3 regions of the Allobogoriella caseilytica genome follow, and region 1 is predicted to be linked to each of the others. Evidence: riboswitches for the same ligand, from Rfam matches in the RefSeq annotation. Region 1 holds a riboswitch; each other region holds the start of a gene.
What was found. Region 1 has a riboswitch for thiamine pyrophosphate ahead of EDD31_RS05015 (thiamine ABC transporter substrate-binding protein). Riboswitches for the same ligand answer to the same signal wherever they lie in the genome.
Positions count from the first base shown of each region.

Region 2: linked by a shared signal. The riboswitch ahead of thiC (phosphomethylpyrimidine synthase ThiC) and the one ahead of EDD31_RS05015 (thiamine ABC transporter substrate-binding protein) in region 1 are both predicted to bind thiamine pyrophosphate.
Region 3: linked by a shared signal. The riboswitch ahead of thiM (hydroxyethylthiazole kinase) and the one ahead of EDD31_RS05015 (thiamine ABC transporter substrate-binding protein) in region 1 are both predicted to bind thiamine pyrophosphate.

Region 1 is NZ_RKHK01000001.1:1,119,066-1,124,752, reverse strand. Features, by position in the region: gene EDD31_RS05025 (DUF3137 domain-containing protein) at 1-545, opposite strand, end outside; gene EDD31_RS05020 (hypothetical protein) at 685-1,098, shown strand; TPP riboswitch at 1,113-1,240, shown strand; gene EDD31_RS05015 (thiamine ABC transporter substrate-binding protein) at 1,295-2,446, shown strand; gene EDD31_RS05010 (ABC transporter permease) at 2,443-4,185, shown strand; gene EDD31_RS05005 (ABC transporter ATP-binding protein) at 4,179-5,246, shown strand; gene EDD31_RS05000 (carbohydrate ABC transporter permease) at 5,448-5,687, shown strand, end outside.
Region 2 is NZ_RKHK01000001.1:954,231-959,917, forward strand. Features, by position in the region: gene thiC (phosphomethylpyrimidine synthase ThiC) at 1-1,176, opposite strand, end outside; TPP riboswitch at 1,175-1,280, opposite strand; gene EDD31_RS04295 (TetR/AcrR family transcriptional regulator) at 1,289-1,888, opposite strand; gene EDD31_RS04300 (hypothetical protein) at 1,878-2,477, opposite strand; gene EDD31_RS04305 (MFS transporter) at 2,596-4,017, opposite strand; gene EDD31_RS04310 (winged helix-turn-helix domain-containing protein) at 4,309-4,893, shown strand; gene EDD31_RS04315 (pyridoxamine 5'-phosphate oxidase family protein) at 4,887-5,273, opposite strand; gene EDD31_RS04320 (YciI family protein) at 5,270-5,614, opposite strand; gene EDD31_RS04325 (dihydrofolate reductase family protein) at 5,614-5,687, opposite strand, start outside.
Region 3 is NZ_RKHK01000001.1:1,324,934-1,330,620, forward strand. Features, by position in the region: gene thiE (thiamine phosphate synthase) at 1-605, opposite strand, end outside; gene thiM (hydroxyethylthiazole kinase) at 602-1,393, opposite strand; TPP riboswitch at 1,381-1,475, opposite strand; gene EDD31_RS05960 (glycoside hydrolase family 26 protein) at 1,514-2,680, opposite strand; gene EDD31_RS05965 (S41 family peptidase) at 2,794-5,687, shown strand, end outside.

The DNA.
Region 1 (5,687 bases):
GTTGAGGCCGTGCGTGGATCGTCCGAACTGACGAACCAGGCACGGTTGAAGCGGTCCCCCTCGAGGACGACGCGCGTCGCGGCGTTGACGCTGGAGTTCACGGAGTGACTGAGTTCGTCGACCGAGGGCGTGAGCGAGATCCTAGGCACGCTCCACGGCACGTGGAGCGCCGCCACACGTTGGCGGGAGAACTCGCCGCGGTGTGGGGTATCACTGCGCCATTCGGTCTGGATCCATGAAGCGGCGGGCACCCCGCGCACCGCGCCCTCGATGACCTCGGTATACCGCTTCGCACCGCGCGGATACGAGATGGCAAGTGCGGAGGTAAGAGGGGGGTGGGGGACTTCCGGGGTGTACGTCCATTGCCGGTGGTCGGCCCACGCGCGCGGTCTCGCCCGTCGGTTCCGGCGGTGACGCCGCCACTCCGCCCGGAACCCGCGGGTGGCGCGAAGGCCCATGAAGACCGCCAGACCCAGCACTCCGGCGCCGAGCACGAGGAAAGGCAGCACTATCACCATGATCAGGCTGCTTCCGGAGGTCCCCATCCTGGCATTATCCCGGCCGCCCGAAGTTTCGGGTCCGTGGTGAGTTCACCGCCATCCAGAAGAACCGGTAGGTCATGGTTATGCTCGCATCGGGGCGTCCTCAGAGTCTCCCTGACGCATCTGAGTGGAGGGGGCCGTCATGCGCACACTGCCGAGATTGTGCCTTGTCGCTGCTGTGAGCCTGGTGCTCGCATCCGGTTGCACCGAGAGCGCGGACCCGGAGCCGTCTACGCCGAGCCGGGAGCCGGCCGAGACTGCCGAGAATGGTCCCGAGGAGGCCGGCGACATGCCCGACGGCGCCATCCGCCTCCGAGCCAACACACCTACCCCCTATGCCGAGGGCCGTCTGGTGGCCTCGAACATCTGGGACGACTCGATCATGCTCGAGTTCCAGGTCAGCGGCTCCGTGGAGAGCGCCGACCTCACCGTCGGCGGGCGGGCGACGCTTGGGGAGCACACCTTCGAACTGATCGAAGTCTGGGAGGATCCGGACGCCGATGAGGCCGGGGACGGCGGGCTGGAGAGTGACGCCGTCGTTCTCCCGGTGGATTGAGTGGCTACACTGCCCGTGAACGACAGGGGAGCGCCTGGCCACGCACGGAGTGGCCAACCAGAGCGCTGAGAGTGCGGTACCACCGCAGACCCTCGAACCTGATCCGGTTAGGACCGGCGAAGGAAGTCGGGAATTCTCTCCCCACGCGAGCGCAACCGCGCCCGCGTGGGCCCTCCTGCACGTCTGGGAGGACACCATGAACACCAGCATCACGCGCCCACCGCACCACTCCGCCCGACCTCTGGGGCGCCTGGCCATTGCCGTGGGCGCCACGCTCGCGCTCGTCGGCTGCACCCTGGGTGGCTCCGATGAGGAATCGCCCGACGAAGACGCCACCACCCCCGAAGCCGCCGAGGAAGACGCTGACGAGGACGCGAACGACGGCGCCGCCGACGGCGCGGCGAACGACGTCGTGCGCGTGGTCTCCCACAGCTCCTTCTCACTCTTCGAAGGCCACCCCGAACTCCTCGAAGCCTTCGAGGAGGAGACCGGCTACACGGTGCAGATCCATGAGGCTGACGCCGAGGTCGGCGCCCAGCTCATCCTCACCGCCGACTCCCCGCTCGGGGACGTGGCCTTCGGCATCGACAATGCCTTCGCCGGGCGCGCGCTCGAGGCCGGGGTCTTCGAGCCGTACACCTCACCGAACCTCCCCGCGGGCGCCGAGGACCTCGTCATTGCCGAGGAGCTCACCCCTATCGACTTCGGTGACGTCTGCTTGAACGTGGACCTGGCGTGGTTCGAGGAGTCCGAGCTCGCCGTTCCCACCACCTTCGACGACCTCGTCGAGCCGGACTACGAGAACCTGACCGTCGTCACCAACGCCGCCTCCTCCACCCCTGGCCTGGCCATGCTGCTCGCCACCGTCGGGCACTTCGGCACCGACGGCTGGGAAGGCTACTGGGAGGACCTGACCGCCAATGGCCTGCTGGTGGCCGATGGCTGGTCGCAGGCCTACTACGAGGAGTTCACCGCCCACGGCGGTGACTACCCCGTGGTGCTGTCCTATGCCTCCTCCCCGCCCTACATCCTCGACGACGACGGCGAGCCCACCACCGCCGCGATGCTGGAGACCTGCTTCCGTCAGGTGGAGTACGCCGGCGTCATCACCGGGGCGGAAAACCCGGAGGGGGCGCAGGCCTTCATCGACTTCCTGCTCACCATCGAAGCCCAGGAAGCCATCCCGGAGACCATGTTCGTGTTCCCGGTCGCTGAGGAAGCCGAGCTGCCGGCGGAGTGGGCCGAGCACGCCGAGATCGCACCCGCGCCCCACGAGGTGGACTACGCGGAAATCGAAGAGAACCGCGAGAACTGGATCGACTCGTGGATGGAGATCGTGATCGGGTGACGCTGCCTCACCAGGCGCGGGGGCGCCGGATCGGCACGTGGGCACTCTGGGGGGTGGCGGCCGCTGTGCCGCTGACCTTCCTCGCGGTGTTCTTCGCCTATCCGGTGCTCTCCCTGGTGGGCCGGGGCTTCTTCCCCGACGGCGTGACCGGGGGAGTGGACCTCGGCGGTTTCGCCGACGTCTTCTCCCGGTCACGCACCTGGCGCGTCATCCGCCAGACCCTTGCCCAGGCCTTCCTCGGCACCGTCGGCGCGCTGGCACTGGGGCTGCCCGGTGCCTATGTTCTCTACCGGTGCCGTTTCCGCGGGCAGCGCTTCGTGCGCGGCCTGGTCTCGGTGCCCTTCGTGCTGCCCTCCGTGGTGGTCGGCGCGGCTTTCCGCGCCTTGCTCGGTGAGGGCGGTCCGCTCGGCTTCCTCGGACTCGACCGGACCATGGCGGCCATCGTGCTCGCCCTGATGTTCTTCAACTACACGGTGGTGGTGCGCACGGTCGGCGGGCTCTGGGCGCGGCTCGACCCCCGCACCGAGCAGGCGGCCCGCGCCCTGGGTGCCTCACCGGCGCGGGCCTTCTTCACGGTCACGCTCCCGGCGCTGGGGCCGGCGATCGCCTCGGCCGCCTCCGTGGTCTTCCTGTTCTGTGCCACAGCCTTCGGGATCGTGATCACGCTCGGCGGGATCCGCTACGGCACCATCGAATCCGAGATCTACCTCCAGACCGTGCAGTTCCTCGATCTGCGCGCGGCCGCCGTGCTCTCGGTGGTGCAGGTCGTGGTCGTCGCCCTGGCGCTGGCGGTCGCTGCGGCGAGCCGGAAACGCCAGGAGCGCGCACTCAGCCTGCGCACCGAAGCAGCGGCACCGCTGCGGCTACTCAACCGTGACCGCGGCCCGGCATCTGGCACCGGCCGCAGGCGGCTGCCCCGCCTCGGCCCGGACCTCGTCCCGGCCGTGGTCACCGCCGGCACCGTGATCGGCCTGATCGCGACCCCGATCCTCACCCTGGTGGGGCGGTCCTTCCAGGAGCCCGACGGCAGCTGGGGGCTGCAGAACTATCGCAACCTCGCTGACCCGGGTTCGACCCGTGCTCTGAACGTCTCGGTGATGGAGGCGGCCGGGAACTCCCTGCGGACCGCCGTAGACGCCACACTGATTGCCGTCGTCGTCGGCACATTGGTGGCCGTGCTGCTCTCACGCCGCCCGCGCGGGTTGCTCGGGCGAAGATCCCTCGGCCTGCTCGACGCCGCCTTCATGCTGCCGCTGGGCGTCTCAGCAGTGACCGTGGGCTTCGGCATCCTGATCAGCCTGAACCACCCGCCGCTGGACCTGCGCTCCTCACCGATCCTGGTGCCCATCGCCCAGGCCGTAGTGGCCACCCCGCTGGTGGTGCGCACCCTGCTCCCGGTGTTGCGGGCCATTGACCCGCGTTTGCGGGAGGTCGCCGCCACGCTGGGCGCTTCACCCGGGCGGGTGCTGGCCACGGTCGACGGCCCCTTCCTGGTGCGCGGCTGGGGCCTCGCCGTCGGCTTCGCCTTCGCAGTCTCGCTCGGCGAGTTCGGGGCAACCTCATTCCTCTCCCGCCCAGACCACCTCACCTTGCCGGTGGTCATCTACCGGTTGCTGGGACGTCCCGGAGCTGAGAACTACGGCATGGCCATGGCGGCCGCGGTGATTCTCGCGGCACTGACCGCTACCGCGATCGGCCTGGCTGAAAGACTGCGCACCAAGGAGGCCACCGGATGGTGAAGGACCAGCAGGCAGCTGCCCCGAGCTCGGCGGTGCGCCACAGCCCGCCTGCGCACGGCGGCCTGGCCGTGCGTCAGGCCGTGGTGCGCTACGACGACTTCACCGCCGTCGACGGCGTGGACCTCGACGTCGCCGGGGGAGAAGTGGTGGCGCTGCTCGGCCCCTCGGGCTCGGGGAAGTCCTCGCTGCTGCGCGCCATCGCGGGCCTGGAACCACTCGCCGGCGGGCAGCTGCTCTGGGACGGCGAGCCGGTGAGCGAGGTGCCGGTCCACCGGCGCGGCTTCGGACTGCTCTTCCAGGACGGTCAGCTCTTCCCGCATCGCAGTGTGGCCGGCAACCTCGCCTATGGGCTGAGTGACCTCGTCCGCGAGCAGCGTCGCGCGCGGGTGGCGGAACTGCTCGAACTCGTCGGCCTCGACGGTTACGGCGACCGACCGGTCACCAAACTCTCCGGCGGGCAGGCCCAGCGAGTGGCCCTGGCCCGAGCGCTCGCACCCTCGCCGCGGCTCTTGCTGCTGGATGAGCCGCTCTCGGCCCTGGACCGCGGACTCCGTGAGCGCCTCACCGGTGAACTCCACCGCATCCTGCGCGCCACCGGGATCACTGCCGTCTACGTCACCCATGATCATGATGAGGCCTTCACCGTGGCCGACCGGGTCGCGGTACTGATCGACGGTCGCCTCGCTCAAGCCGGCACACCGGCCGAGCTGTGGCAGTCCCCGCAATCGGGGGAGATCGCCGAGTTCCTCGGCTATGGCCCCTTCGTGGACGCCGAGACGATGCGGGCGCTCGCCGGTTCCGGGGCGCTCGACAGCGTCAACTTGGATCGTCGGGACTCAACCTTCGCTCTGGCCCCCGGAGCGCTCCAGGTCTCCCCGGACTCCGGCATCGAGTTGGAGGTGCTCGCCACGCGCTTCGTGCGCGGCCGGCTGGAGGTGGATCTTGCGCTACCCGGCGGCCAGCTGGCCACAGCCATCGCCTCAGCCCACGCCCCTGGCACGCTCAACCCCGGAGATCGCGTTCGGGCTCGTCTCGATCCAGGAGCCGTCGTCGGGTTCTGACTGCGGCAGGCTCGCCTGCCTGCCACCAGCTCGGCGCACCAGCCGTAGCTGCACCCCCACTTGACCGGAACGGGTAGCTTTCTTGACCCGAGATTCACCCGATGGTCAATGGATGGCAACCTTCCGCGTCCTTTCGCGGTGCACAGTGAAGCGTCGTCAGGAACACGGCTGTGCCATCAGGATGCGGGAGGAGGAACGCGAGTGGGAGATACGCGTTCATCGGCCGCCGTCATCACGCCTCAGACCGCGGCCGCCAGCCACGACGCTGCTCCCCGGCCCGCTCCGCCCTCGTCCACCGAGCGCGATGCGCACCGCAGACGCGCCGCTCGCAAACGCAGCGCGAAGAACTGGTCACTCTTCCTGCTCTTCGCCGGGCCCAACATCGCCCTGATCCTGACCTTCATCTACTACCCGCTGATCCGGAACATGGAGTTCTCACTC
Region 2 (5,687 bases), 160 kb from region 1:
GGGGCCTTCGACCATCACCTGGACGTCATGCGCCCACGCGCGTCTGGTGAGCTCGGCCAGGGTGTCGAGTTCGGCGAACTGGGCTGCGTCGTTGGCGTCGGCGATCGAACCGGGCCGCAGCCCGTCCCCGAGGGAGAATGCGACGTCGTAGGCCGCGAAGATCTCGCAGAGTTCGTCGAAATGGGTGTAGAGGAAGTTCTCCTGGTGGTGAGCCAGGCACCAGCCGGCCATGATCGACCCGCCGCGCGAGACGATCCCAGTGACGCGCTCCGCGGTCAGTGGCACGTATCGGAGCAGCACCCCGGCGTGGACCGTCATATAGTCCACCCCCTGCTCGCACTGTTCGATCACCGTGTCCCGGTAGATCTCCCAGGTCAGCGCGTTGGCGTCACCATCGACCTTCTCCAGCGCCTGGTAGATCGGCACGGTGCCGATGGGAATCGGAGCGTTGCGAATGATCCACTCACGGGTGGTGTGGATGTCATTGCCGGTGGACAGGTCCATCAGCGTGTCCGCGCCCCACTTCGCTGCCCAGTGCAGCTTGGAGACCTCATCGGCAATGGAACTCGTGACCGCAGAGTTCCCGATGTTCGCATTGATCTTCACCAGGAAGGCCTTGCCGATGATCATCGGTTCGGACTCCGGATGGTTCACATTGGCGGGGATGATCGCCCGCCCGGCTGCCACCTCGCTACGGACCAGTTCCAGGTCGCACTGCTCGCGCAGGGCGACGTAGCGCATCTCCGGGGTGATCTCCCCGCGGCGCGCGTAGTGCATCTGCGTGACCCGCGCTCCCGGCTTGGCGCGCCGAGGTTCGGGACGGCGTCCCTGCCACAGCTGGGAGGGCGCGCCACGGCGGACCGCCGCCCGGCCGTCGTCCAGGAGCTGGCGCCCCCGGGCCTGATAGGTCTCGGTGTCATCCCGGGCCGCGATCCACTCGGCCCGAGCGGGGGCCAATCCTTCCTCCGGCACGCTGCCGGGACCCATCGTCCGATACACCCGCACCGGCGCGTTGGGCTGGCCACCGGGAGACTCCTCGAGGTGAACCTCCGTCACCGGCACACGCACGCCGTGATCGGGATCCTCCACCCACCCCAGACGGTGGGCGGGATGCTGTTCGGTGTCCGCAGGCGCGGACTCTTCGAGGCGGGATTCCTGAGGCACGAACGCAGACATAGCTGTGCTCCTCACTTCCTACGCCGGTATCAACCGGATCAGGTTCAACGGTCCCGAGCCTCAGCTCGATCTCAGCCCTTCTCAGGGCCCCCGTGTGGACGTCTCATCTATATCACGGCGTGCTGCGCAGTACCGCCATCGCAGCGTCGGTCACCGTGCGCTCCAGCCACGGCAAGAGTGGCCCATTGCCCATCATCTGGCGAACGGCCACCGTGGGAATCTCGATCAGTGCGAACCGCGCTCTCCCGAGCGTTTCGGCATTGACCACGGCAAACTGTGCGGCAGTGAACCTCACCATGGCCCTCCTGACCTCGTCGTTGAGCGAGGCGAGTTCGGGTCCGAGCTCCTCAGGCCACAGTTCGAGGAGATCCTCACGCCGGTACATGGTCAGGACCTGGGCCTCGCTGTGGTGGCTCGCGCTCCACTGCAGGGTGTGGGACACCGCTCGGCGGGCGGCATCGACTGGCTCCTCAAGGGCGAGCGCCTCGAGAAACCCGCCCTGGAAGCGCCTGACGGTCCGGATCCACAGGGTGGCGAGGATCAGGTCGCGAGAGGCGAACCGGTGGTAGATCGACCCTGACGGTGCGCCGATGCGCTTCGCGATGGCGACCACGGTGGCCGCCTGGACCCCACCCTCCGCTGTGAGGCCCAGCGCCGCATCGAGAATGTCCTGGTCGGTGTACTTGGCCGTCCGTCCCATCTCAGCTGTCACGCCGCTTGTGGTGCGCGAGAGGAGCACCCGCGAATGGTTCGTGTTCGGCGAGCCGGCGGAGGACATGGAGTTGTTTGCGCATCATCAGCACGTCGCCCCAGGCCAGCAGATACCTTCGCAGGCGGCCGAACCCATGCCCGCTCAGCGGCAACCACAGCACCACATTGAGCTGAGAGAGGGATCTGCCCACCTGCGTGATCCGGTACGTCACGGCAAGGTCACCGAAGACCCGCCGGGGCCAGCCCGGGTTCATCCGCAGAGTCAACGCCCAGCCCGGCTCGTACGCCGTGAGCGTGAAGATCGTCATGAACTCCTGGCCGATCGCCAGATCCTGCATCTCCGGGTCCGCCTGGCGGGGACTGCGCCGCCCGAAGTTGTCGATCCAGTCATAGCTGTAGGGGGCGCGCCGCAACTGACACAACCAGAGAAACAGCGCCGAGGGCTCGGCACCGGTGACCACCGCACGTGTTGCCCGGCGCACCTCACGGCCACCCATGGGCTCGGTGACGGCGAGCGCCTCGGCCGCCACGGGCGCGCCCCACACCCACGGCAGACGGCCGGCGCGCTCTTGTGCCTCGCTGGAGAACATGGGCCCCTCCCGGACTACACCACAATAATAGAGACTTCTCTCTACTATAACCTGACGCCCCGGATCACCCGTGTCGGCAGTACCGGCCCGCCCCCTCGGAGCGGCCAGGCCCGCGCTCTCATTCCCCGGTGACCGCCTCGTACTCATCGACCAGCCGCTGGCTGACCGTGAGCGTCGGGTACAGCACGGCCAGGGCCACCGCGGCGGCGACACCGAGATAGAGCACGGAGAGCCCCCAGGCCTCGGCGACCACTCCGCCGACCAGCGCGCCGGCCGGCGCGAGCCCGGACCCGAGCGTGCTCAGCGCACCCATCACCCGGCCCAGCACACGCTGAGGGGTGAGCCGCTGGAGGATCGTCATGAAGGTGATGTTGCCGACCATGTTGCCGAAGGCGAGGAAGGCCAGACTCATGGCCATCACGTACCACGTGGGCCAGAGCACTTGCGCCACGACCGCGACCGACAGTGAACCCCAGCCCAGGTAGGCCAAGGGCACCTCGGAGATGACCTGCTTCAGCCTGCCCACCGACAGCGCTCCCGCAACTGCACCCACGGCCTGCGCCGTGAGAAAGAAGGGGAATTGCGCCGCCGTCACGCCGACCGGCGACTCCGGCCCCACCATCCAGAGCACGAAGACAGCCAGGTAGGCACTGGAAGCGAAGTTCGCAATCATCGCCATGATGATCACGGGCCGCAGCGCACGGTGGGTGAGCACGAAGCGGAAGCCGGAAGTCAGCGTGGCCCACCGTGATTCCGTGCCGACCTCCTCCGAGGGCGGCACCCGGAAGTCACGGCCGCGCAAGCCCAGCCACAGCACGAGCGCCCCCGCGAGGGTCAGCGCGGCAGGCACACCCAGCAGCCAGACCGAACCGAGCAGCACCAGCGCCGCAGCAATCGGCGCCCCCACGAACTCGGCGAAGGCCAGCCCGACGGCTTCCTCACGGCTGTTCGCCCGCGCCAGGTGCTCGCGGCGGACCAGCTGCGGGGTGATGGTCCGCGCCGCGGTGGTGGAGAGTTCAGAGATGGTGCCGAAGGCGAAGGCGAAGAGCACGAGCACCCAGATGCTCAACCCTCCCACCAGGGCCAGCACCGCGCCGCCGAACAGCAGCACCGACCGCGCGACCAGCGCCACGAGACGGGCGCGGCGCCGATCCGTGCGATCCACGATCAATCCGATCACCACACCGAAGAGGAGTGCGGGGAGCGCCATGGCCGTGCGGATCCAGGAGATCTCCTGCGGGGAGTCGGTCAGCGAGGCCGCAATCAGCGGCACCCCCGCGATGAAGACGCCCATCGCCGCCGCGGTGAAGGCGAAGGAGCTGAGCGAGACCCGGAACGGGCGCCCCAGCGGCCCGCCGTCGTCGACCTTCCCGGCCGTAGCGGAGGTCGTGGCGATCTCCGGCTCAGCGGGACCGGGGAGTCTCTGCGCGTCCGCGCTCATGCTGCCACCACCGGCGCCCGCCGCCACATCGAGCGCCGCACCCCCGTGCGCTCCGGACCGTGAGCCACCGTGCGGCGGCCGCTGTTCCTGCTTTCCCATGCCGCGACTCCCTCCGTCGACGCGGCGACGCCGCGATCGCTACCAAGAACTAGTTGCAAAGCAATCTCTGTATGCATGTTGCAAAGATAGCTTTGCAGATCAGTCTTGGCAAGGGGGTTGGGTACACTCTGCAAAGAATGCTCTGGAAACCTTGCTCGGGAGAGTGGCCCTGACATGACCGGTGACGTCACCCCCGCCCCCTCGGACGCACCGCCCCCTGGGGCGAGCCCATCCGATACAGCACGTCGGCGGCGATCGGAGCCGCTCGCGCCCACCCTCGATGCGCAGAGCTTGAAAGCGCTGACACACCCGTTGCGCCAGGAGATCATCCGCTACCTCACCGACCACGAGGAGGCGACGTCCACCACCCTCGCCAAGGAGCTGGGTGAGTCCACCGGGCAGACGTCCTACCACCTGCGACAGCTCGCCAGACACGGCGTCATCACCGAGATCGAGGGCCGAGGCACCGGCCGCGAGCGCTGGTGGAAGATGGTCGGGTTCAGCACCACGCCGGAGTCCGTGCCCTCACTGGCACGCGACCCGTCGTTCCAGATCATGGCGCACCAGTCGATCGCGAACCGCGCACTGGGCCTGCAGGACCTCCTCGAGCGGATCAGCGACGAGCCCGTCGCCTGGGCCCAGGCCACTCGCATGAGCATGCTCTCGGCCCACTTGACCGTCGAGGAGATGGCCGCGATGTCCGAAGAGCTGACTGCGGTGGCCGAACGCCACATCGATGCGGCCCGCGACAAACGGGCAGCGGGCGAGACCGACGGCCGGCGGCGCGTCCGGGCCCACATCGACGTCTTCCCGTTGCGCCGCGAACCCGGCGACGACCCCGGTGGAACCGCAGAGACTGGGACGGAGCCTCAGTAGCTCGCACGCATCGCACGATCGGGCCGCACGAGAAAGGCGACCCGATCGGTGCGCAGGGGATACGGGCCGCCCAGGTACTTCTGGGCAATCCGATCGATCACGGCCCAACCCGCCGCACCGTCCACCCTCTCGACAACCGTGCCGCGCACCATGACCATCGTTGCGGCATCGCGGGGGTCGGTCGCAGAGATCGCCACCCGCGGTTCAGCGGCGATGTTGACGGCTTTCTGCGATCCCGGGGCCGTCAGGAATGCCAGGTACTCACCTTCGAGGCCGACCCAGAGCGGCACACTGTGGGGCGCGCCGTCCGGCATGACCGTGGCCAGCGCCGCAATCACCGGCTGCTCAAGAACTCGCCGGACGTCGCTCGGCAGAGTCATCCGTCCATCGCCGGGCGCACCTCGATGCTGCCGTACTCGGCGGTCGGCATGTTCCGCGCGAGCGCCACGGCCGCCTCGTCACTCTCGACGGCGATGGCATGGACGGCAAAGAGGATCTCCTCGCCCGGAGCCCAGGCTCGCTCGCCATCGGGGCCCACGGCCGCCCCGACCAGGACGCCGCGATCCGCGATGGCGTATCCGCCGACCAGAACGCCGGAGCTCCGGAGCTCGGCATCGACCGCCGCCCACTGCCGCATCTCCTCCTCGTGCTCGGCACTGCCCGGCTGCGGCCCCGTACCGGGGCGGTAGCGGTGGATGAGGAGGTGGGTCGCTTCAGTCATCATCGTCCTTCCGTGCGGTAGTGCAGGGTGATGAGGTCGCCGTGACGGCTGACGTCGGTGAGGTGGAGGTTGT
Region 3 (5,687 bases), 210 kb from region 1:
GGGCTCGGCTGGCCGCAGATCGCGGAGACGACGGCGATGCCGGCCACCCCGGTGCCGCGCAGCGTGGCCGCGCCCGCGGCATCGATGCCGCCGATCGCCACCGTGGGCCACGGGCTCGCCGCGGCCAGTTCCGCCAGGCCCTCCGGGCCGAACGGCGCGGCATGGCCCGGTTTGGTGGCGGTGGCCCACACCGGCCCGAGGCCGAGGTAGTCCACGGCACGTCCATGCTCCCGCGCGACCTCGAGCTGCCCGGCGTGGGTGACCGAGAGCCCGAGGATCCCGTGCGGGCCCAGGAGTTCCCGCGCCTGCGGCACCGGCAGGTCGGCCTGACCGACGTGCGCGCCGTCGGCACCGATCTCGGACACGAGGTGCACCCGGTCGTCCACGATCAACGGGGCACGCGGCCCGCCGGCCCGGTGCAGGGCATCCAGCTCGGCGCGCACGGCCTGCCCCAGCGCAACGAAGGCGCGATCGTCCAGCGCATGGTCGCGCAGCTGCACCACACTCACTCCGCCGGCCACCGCCTCGCGCACGGTCTCCGGCACTCCGCGCTGCCCGCACAGACCGGTATCGGTCACCAGGTACAGGCTGAGGTCGAGGGTCATGACCGGCGCACCTCGCCGGCAAGGGTCTCGGGGCTGAGCAGGGCGAGCTGGTCCAGCAGGGCAGCGGCGAAACTCCCCGGCCCGCGAGCGCCCTCGGCGGCGCGATCGGCTGCCACCGTCAGCATCGCGGTGCCGGCCGCGGCGGCGGCCAGCGGGCCCGCGCCACTGGCGGCACAGGCCGCCATCAGCGCTCCCAGGGCACAACCCGCCCCCGAGACCTGGGTGAGCAGGGGGCTGCCGTTCGCCAGCCGCACGATTTCCTCACCGTCGGTGAGGTGATCCACTTCCCCGGAGACGGCGACGACGGTGCCGTAGCGGGTCGCCAGTCGTGCCGCCTCGTCCATCACGTCCTCGGCGCGGTGGCGGCTGTCCACCCCGCGGCCCCCTTCGCCGCCGGCCAAGCCCAGGATCTCCGAGGCGTTGCCGCGGATGATCGCCGGGGAGCCGAGCTCCAGCAGCTCGAGTGCCACCTCGCTGCGCCAGGGCAGGGTGCCGGCACCGATGGGGTCGAGCACCCAGGGGGTCCCGGCGTCGAGGGCGCCGGCGACCGCCTCACGCATGGCCTCGACCGTCTCCTCCTGCGGGGTGCCGAGGTTGATCAGCACCGCATCGGCCGCGGCGGCGGTCGCGCGCGCTTCGTGGGGGTTGTCCACCATGGCCGGGGAGGCACCGGCGGCCAGGAGGGCGTTGGCGCTCAGTGGGGCGGCCACCATGTTGGTCAGGCAATGCACCAGGGGCTGGCTCTGGCGCATCGCGCGCACCGCATAGGACATGTCGTCGTCGTGCATGACGTCCCTTCGCTAGTCCGAACTAGATCAGGTTCGACGGGTCTCATCTCAGCCGTGGTCTCCGGCACCCCGCGTCGTCTCCAGGCTACGACGTGGCCGCCCGCGGCGCAGCAGCAGGTGTCATCGACCGGCGCGCAGGTCCTCCCCGGTGGCCACCCACGAGGGGAGCTCCTCACGGAAAGCCTCGGCGACCTCCGGGTCGGTCGTGACCGACCAGCTGACCTCGCCGTCCACCTCGGCTTCGTACTTGTCCCAGTTGAACCAGTTGATCAGCCGGATCTGCCCGAAGTTCTCGTGCACCTCGTCGGAGAAGACCTGGCGCCACCAGGCGCGCTTGATCTCCAGGTTCGTCGCAGTCGAGGCGTCCGCGGTCACGAAGGCACCGGTCTCCGGAATCACCATGGGCTTGTCGCGGTCCACGGCGTACTCGGCGTAGAAGTCCGGGATCGCAGTGTCGTCCGAGGCCAGCCCGTCGTAGGTGCCGGTGAGCTGTTCGACGAACTTGCCCTCTTCAGGCAGATCGTTGCTGCCCCAGGGGTAGGCATCGCCCCAGTGGTAGAGCGTCATGCCCACCCAGTCCACCGCGTCGTCGCCGGGGTAGTACGGAGCGTAGGGGTCGTCGGTCTCGGTGACCTCGTCACTCCCGTCGGTGTCCATGGCCGCGTACTCGGCACTTCCCGGCTCGGCGGCGTACTGGCCTCCGGTGAAGGGGTAGCCGCCGCCGTAGTTCGGCGCCCAGAGCATCTCGGTCGCGGTGGTCTCGTGCACGGCCTCCGCCACCTCGCGGAAGCTCGCGATGTATGCCTCGGGCTGCTGCCCCCAGGCGTACCAGGAGCCGTTCATCTCGTGGGCGTAGCGCAGCAGCACAGGCACACCCGTGGCGTTGATCTCCTGGAGCACCGCCACAAGTTCCTCGATCACCGCGGGGGTGATCGCCTCCAGGCCCTCGCTCGGCTCGATGGTCAGCAGCAGCACACCGTTGCTGCCGCCGATCTGCTCCGCTGCCGCGCGCACGTTCTGCACGTCCGCCTCGTTCCAGGGCAGGTCCACGAAGGACACCGCAGCGCCCGGGCTGACCCCGCTGACCTCGGCGAACTCCGCCACGGTCTCTGCGCCCCAGTCCGGGTTCACCCCGAAAACCGTCCGCTCCGCGGGAAAGTACTCCGAGGGCACGACGGCGTCGATCGCATCGGCGGAATCGTCGGTGGGCGCACACGCGGCCCCGGTCACCATCGCTCCCAGCGCCAACGCTCCGACGCCGCGGGTGGTCAACCGTCGATCCTGCATATCGCTCCTCGTGGTCACGGCTCTGGTGCCGGTGCGGGGTGGGCCCGTGCCCGCCGAGGTTACCCGGAGTATTCGCGTGGCCTCCGCCTCACCCGGGCGGCTAGCGTGACTGCATGGCCTCGACTGCATACCTTCGCGATCCTCACCCGCACGGCGAGCTGCTCGCCTTCACCGCGGCCGACGACGTCTGGCTGGCGCCGATCACCGGCGGGCGGGCCTGGCGCCTGACCCGGGAGTCCGCGCCGGTGGCGCAGCCGCGCATCTCCCCCGACGGCACCGTGGTGGCTTACCTCTCGCAGCGCGAGGGCCACCCCGAGGTCTACGCCGCCGACATCGACTCCGGTCAGGTGGCGCGGCTGACCTACTGGGGCAGCACCAAGATCTCCATCCTGGGCTGGGACGCGCAGGGCCGGGTGCTGGTCTCCTCCAACGCTGGTCAGGCCGACCGCTCGCACCAGACGGTGCGCGCTCTGCAGCTGCACCACGACGGCGGGCCGGCCCTGGAGTCCGCCGAGCAGCTCGGTTACGGCGCCGCCATCGGCTTGGCGCTGCACCCCTCCGGCGCGGCGGCGCTGTCCACTCCGGGTTCGCGGGTGCCGGCGCACTGGAAGCGCTACCGGGGCGGCACCGCCTCGCAGCTGTGGCTGGCCCGCAAGCCGATCACCCAGGTCGCCGCCCCCGGTGACTGGGAGCGTCTGCTGCCCCAGGACGAAGCCGGCCTGGTGGACCCGATGTGGTTCGGCGACTCCCTGCTCTTCACCTCCGACCGCGCCGCCACCTTCCCCGACCGCAGCGAGGAACAGGCGAACCTGTGGATCTGGGAGGGCGTGCTCTCCAAGAAGTCGCGCCGCGACAAGGGCCCCCGGCAGCTGACCCACCAGGGCGTGGACGAGGGCTACGTGCGCGGTGCGAGCACGGACGGCGAGCGCATCGCGTGGCACTCGCGCGGCGAGATCTGGGTGCTCGACTCCCTCGGGGCCACACCCCGCCGCCTCGAGGTCACCCTGCCCGGCACCTCCCCGGTGACCCTCTCGCCGAAGCCGGCGAAGAACCTCACCGACCTGGTGCCGGATCACGGCGGTGACTCCTCCCTGGTGGGCTGGCGCGGCAAGTCCTTCGTGCTCACCCACCGCGAGGGTCCCGCCCACGCCCTGGTGGCCGACTCGGGGGTGCGCACCCGCGAGCCGGTGCTGCTCGGCACCACCGGCCGGGCCGCCCTGGTCACCGACGCCGCCGGCGAGGACTCGATCGAGATCCACACCCTCGACGGCACCGGCGAGCCGCAGCAGCTGCTCACCGGAGCGATCGGCCGGGTGCTGCACCTGGCCGCCGATCCGGCCGGGGAGCGGCTGGCCGCGATCTCTCACGACGGTCAGGTCCGCCTGATCACCCTGGGCAAGAAGACCGCGGTGCGCGAGGTCGCGCGCTCCGGGTTCGGCGAGGCGCTCTCGCCGTCGTTCTCTCCCGACGGCCGCTACCTGATGTGGACCCAGCCCACCGACGTCGAGTCCACCATGCACCAGGTGATGGTGCTGGACACCCGCGGCAAGCACGAGCCGGTGGCGCTGACCTCCGGGCGCTTCCATGACGACTCCCCCGCCTTCACCCGCGACGGCAAGTTCGTGGCGCTGCTGTCGAACCGCACCTTCGACCCCCACTACGACGCCCACGAGTTCGCGCTCTCCTTCTCCGGCGCCACCCGGCCCTGGCTGATTCCGCTCTCCGCCACCGAGCCGCCGCCCTTCGGCCCCAGCGCGCAGGGCTGGCGGATCTCCAAGGCGGACGAGGCCAAGGCCAAGGACGGCGAAAGCAAGGACGACGACGCCCCGCCGGCCAGCCCTGATCTCGACGCCGAGGGCGCCGAGGACCGGATCGTGCCCTTCCCCGTGCCCTCGGGGGACTATCGCGACCTGAGCACCGCCTCGGGCGGGGTGCTGTGGATCAAGGTGGCCGACGTCAGCGTGCTCGGCACCCGCCGCGCCGGCGTGCCCGGCGAGCAGCCGGGCGACGAGCTGGTGCGGTGGGCCTTCGAGGAGCGCAAGGAGACGACCCTTGTGGAGAAGGTGGATTCCTACGCCGTCTCCGGCGACGGCGAACGCCTCGTGGTGCGCGCCGGTGAGGACGTCACGGTGCTGCCGGCCACCCGCAAGGCCGAGGACGAGGATGCCGAGAAGGTCACGGTGGATCTGTCCCGCCTGCGCATGGAGATCGACCCGCAGGCCGAATGGCACCAGATGTTCGACGAGAACGCGCGCCTGATGCGCGACCACTATTGGCGCGAGGACATGAACGGCGTGGACTGGGACGGCGTGGTCGCGCGGTGGCGCCCGGTGGTGGACAAGGTGCGCACGGCCGATGACTTCGCCGACATGCTGTGGGAGACCGTGGCGGAGCTGAACACCTCCCACGCCTACGTGATGCCCCCGCGGGAGGACGCGCCGGGCCTGGATCGCAAGCTCGGCTTCCTGGGCGCGGACCTGGAGCCGGCGAAGCAGGGCTGGCGGATCACCCGGATGCTGCCCTCGGAGTCCTCCGACCCCGAGGCCTACTCGCCCTTGCGTGCCGCCGGGGTGGACGCGCAGGTGGGCGACCTGATCCTGGCCGTCGACGGCCAGGCGGTGGACCCGGTGGCGGGCCCGGCCAAGCAGCTGATCGGCGCGGCCGGGAAGCCGGTGAGCCTGACGCTCGGCCGCTCCGGGCAGGCGCCGCGCCGCGTGGTGGTGGTGCCGCTGGCCGATGAGTCCACGCTGCGCTACCAGGACTGGGTGCGGTCCTGCCGCGAGTACGTGGCCGAGAAGTCCGGGGGCCGCCTGGGCTACCTGCACGTGCCGGACATGACCTCCACCGGCTGGGCACAGCTGCACCGCGACCTGCGCCGCGCCACCCGCGCCGAGGGCGTCATCGCCGATGTGCGCTACAACAGCGGCGGGCACACCTCCCAGCTGGTGATCGCCCGCCTCGGCGCACGCGTGGCGGCCTGGAACCAGGCGCGCTACGAGGAGCGGAT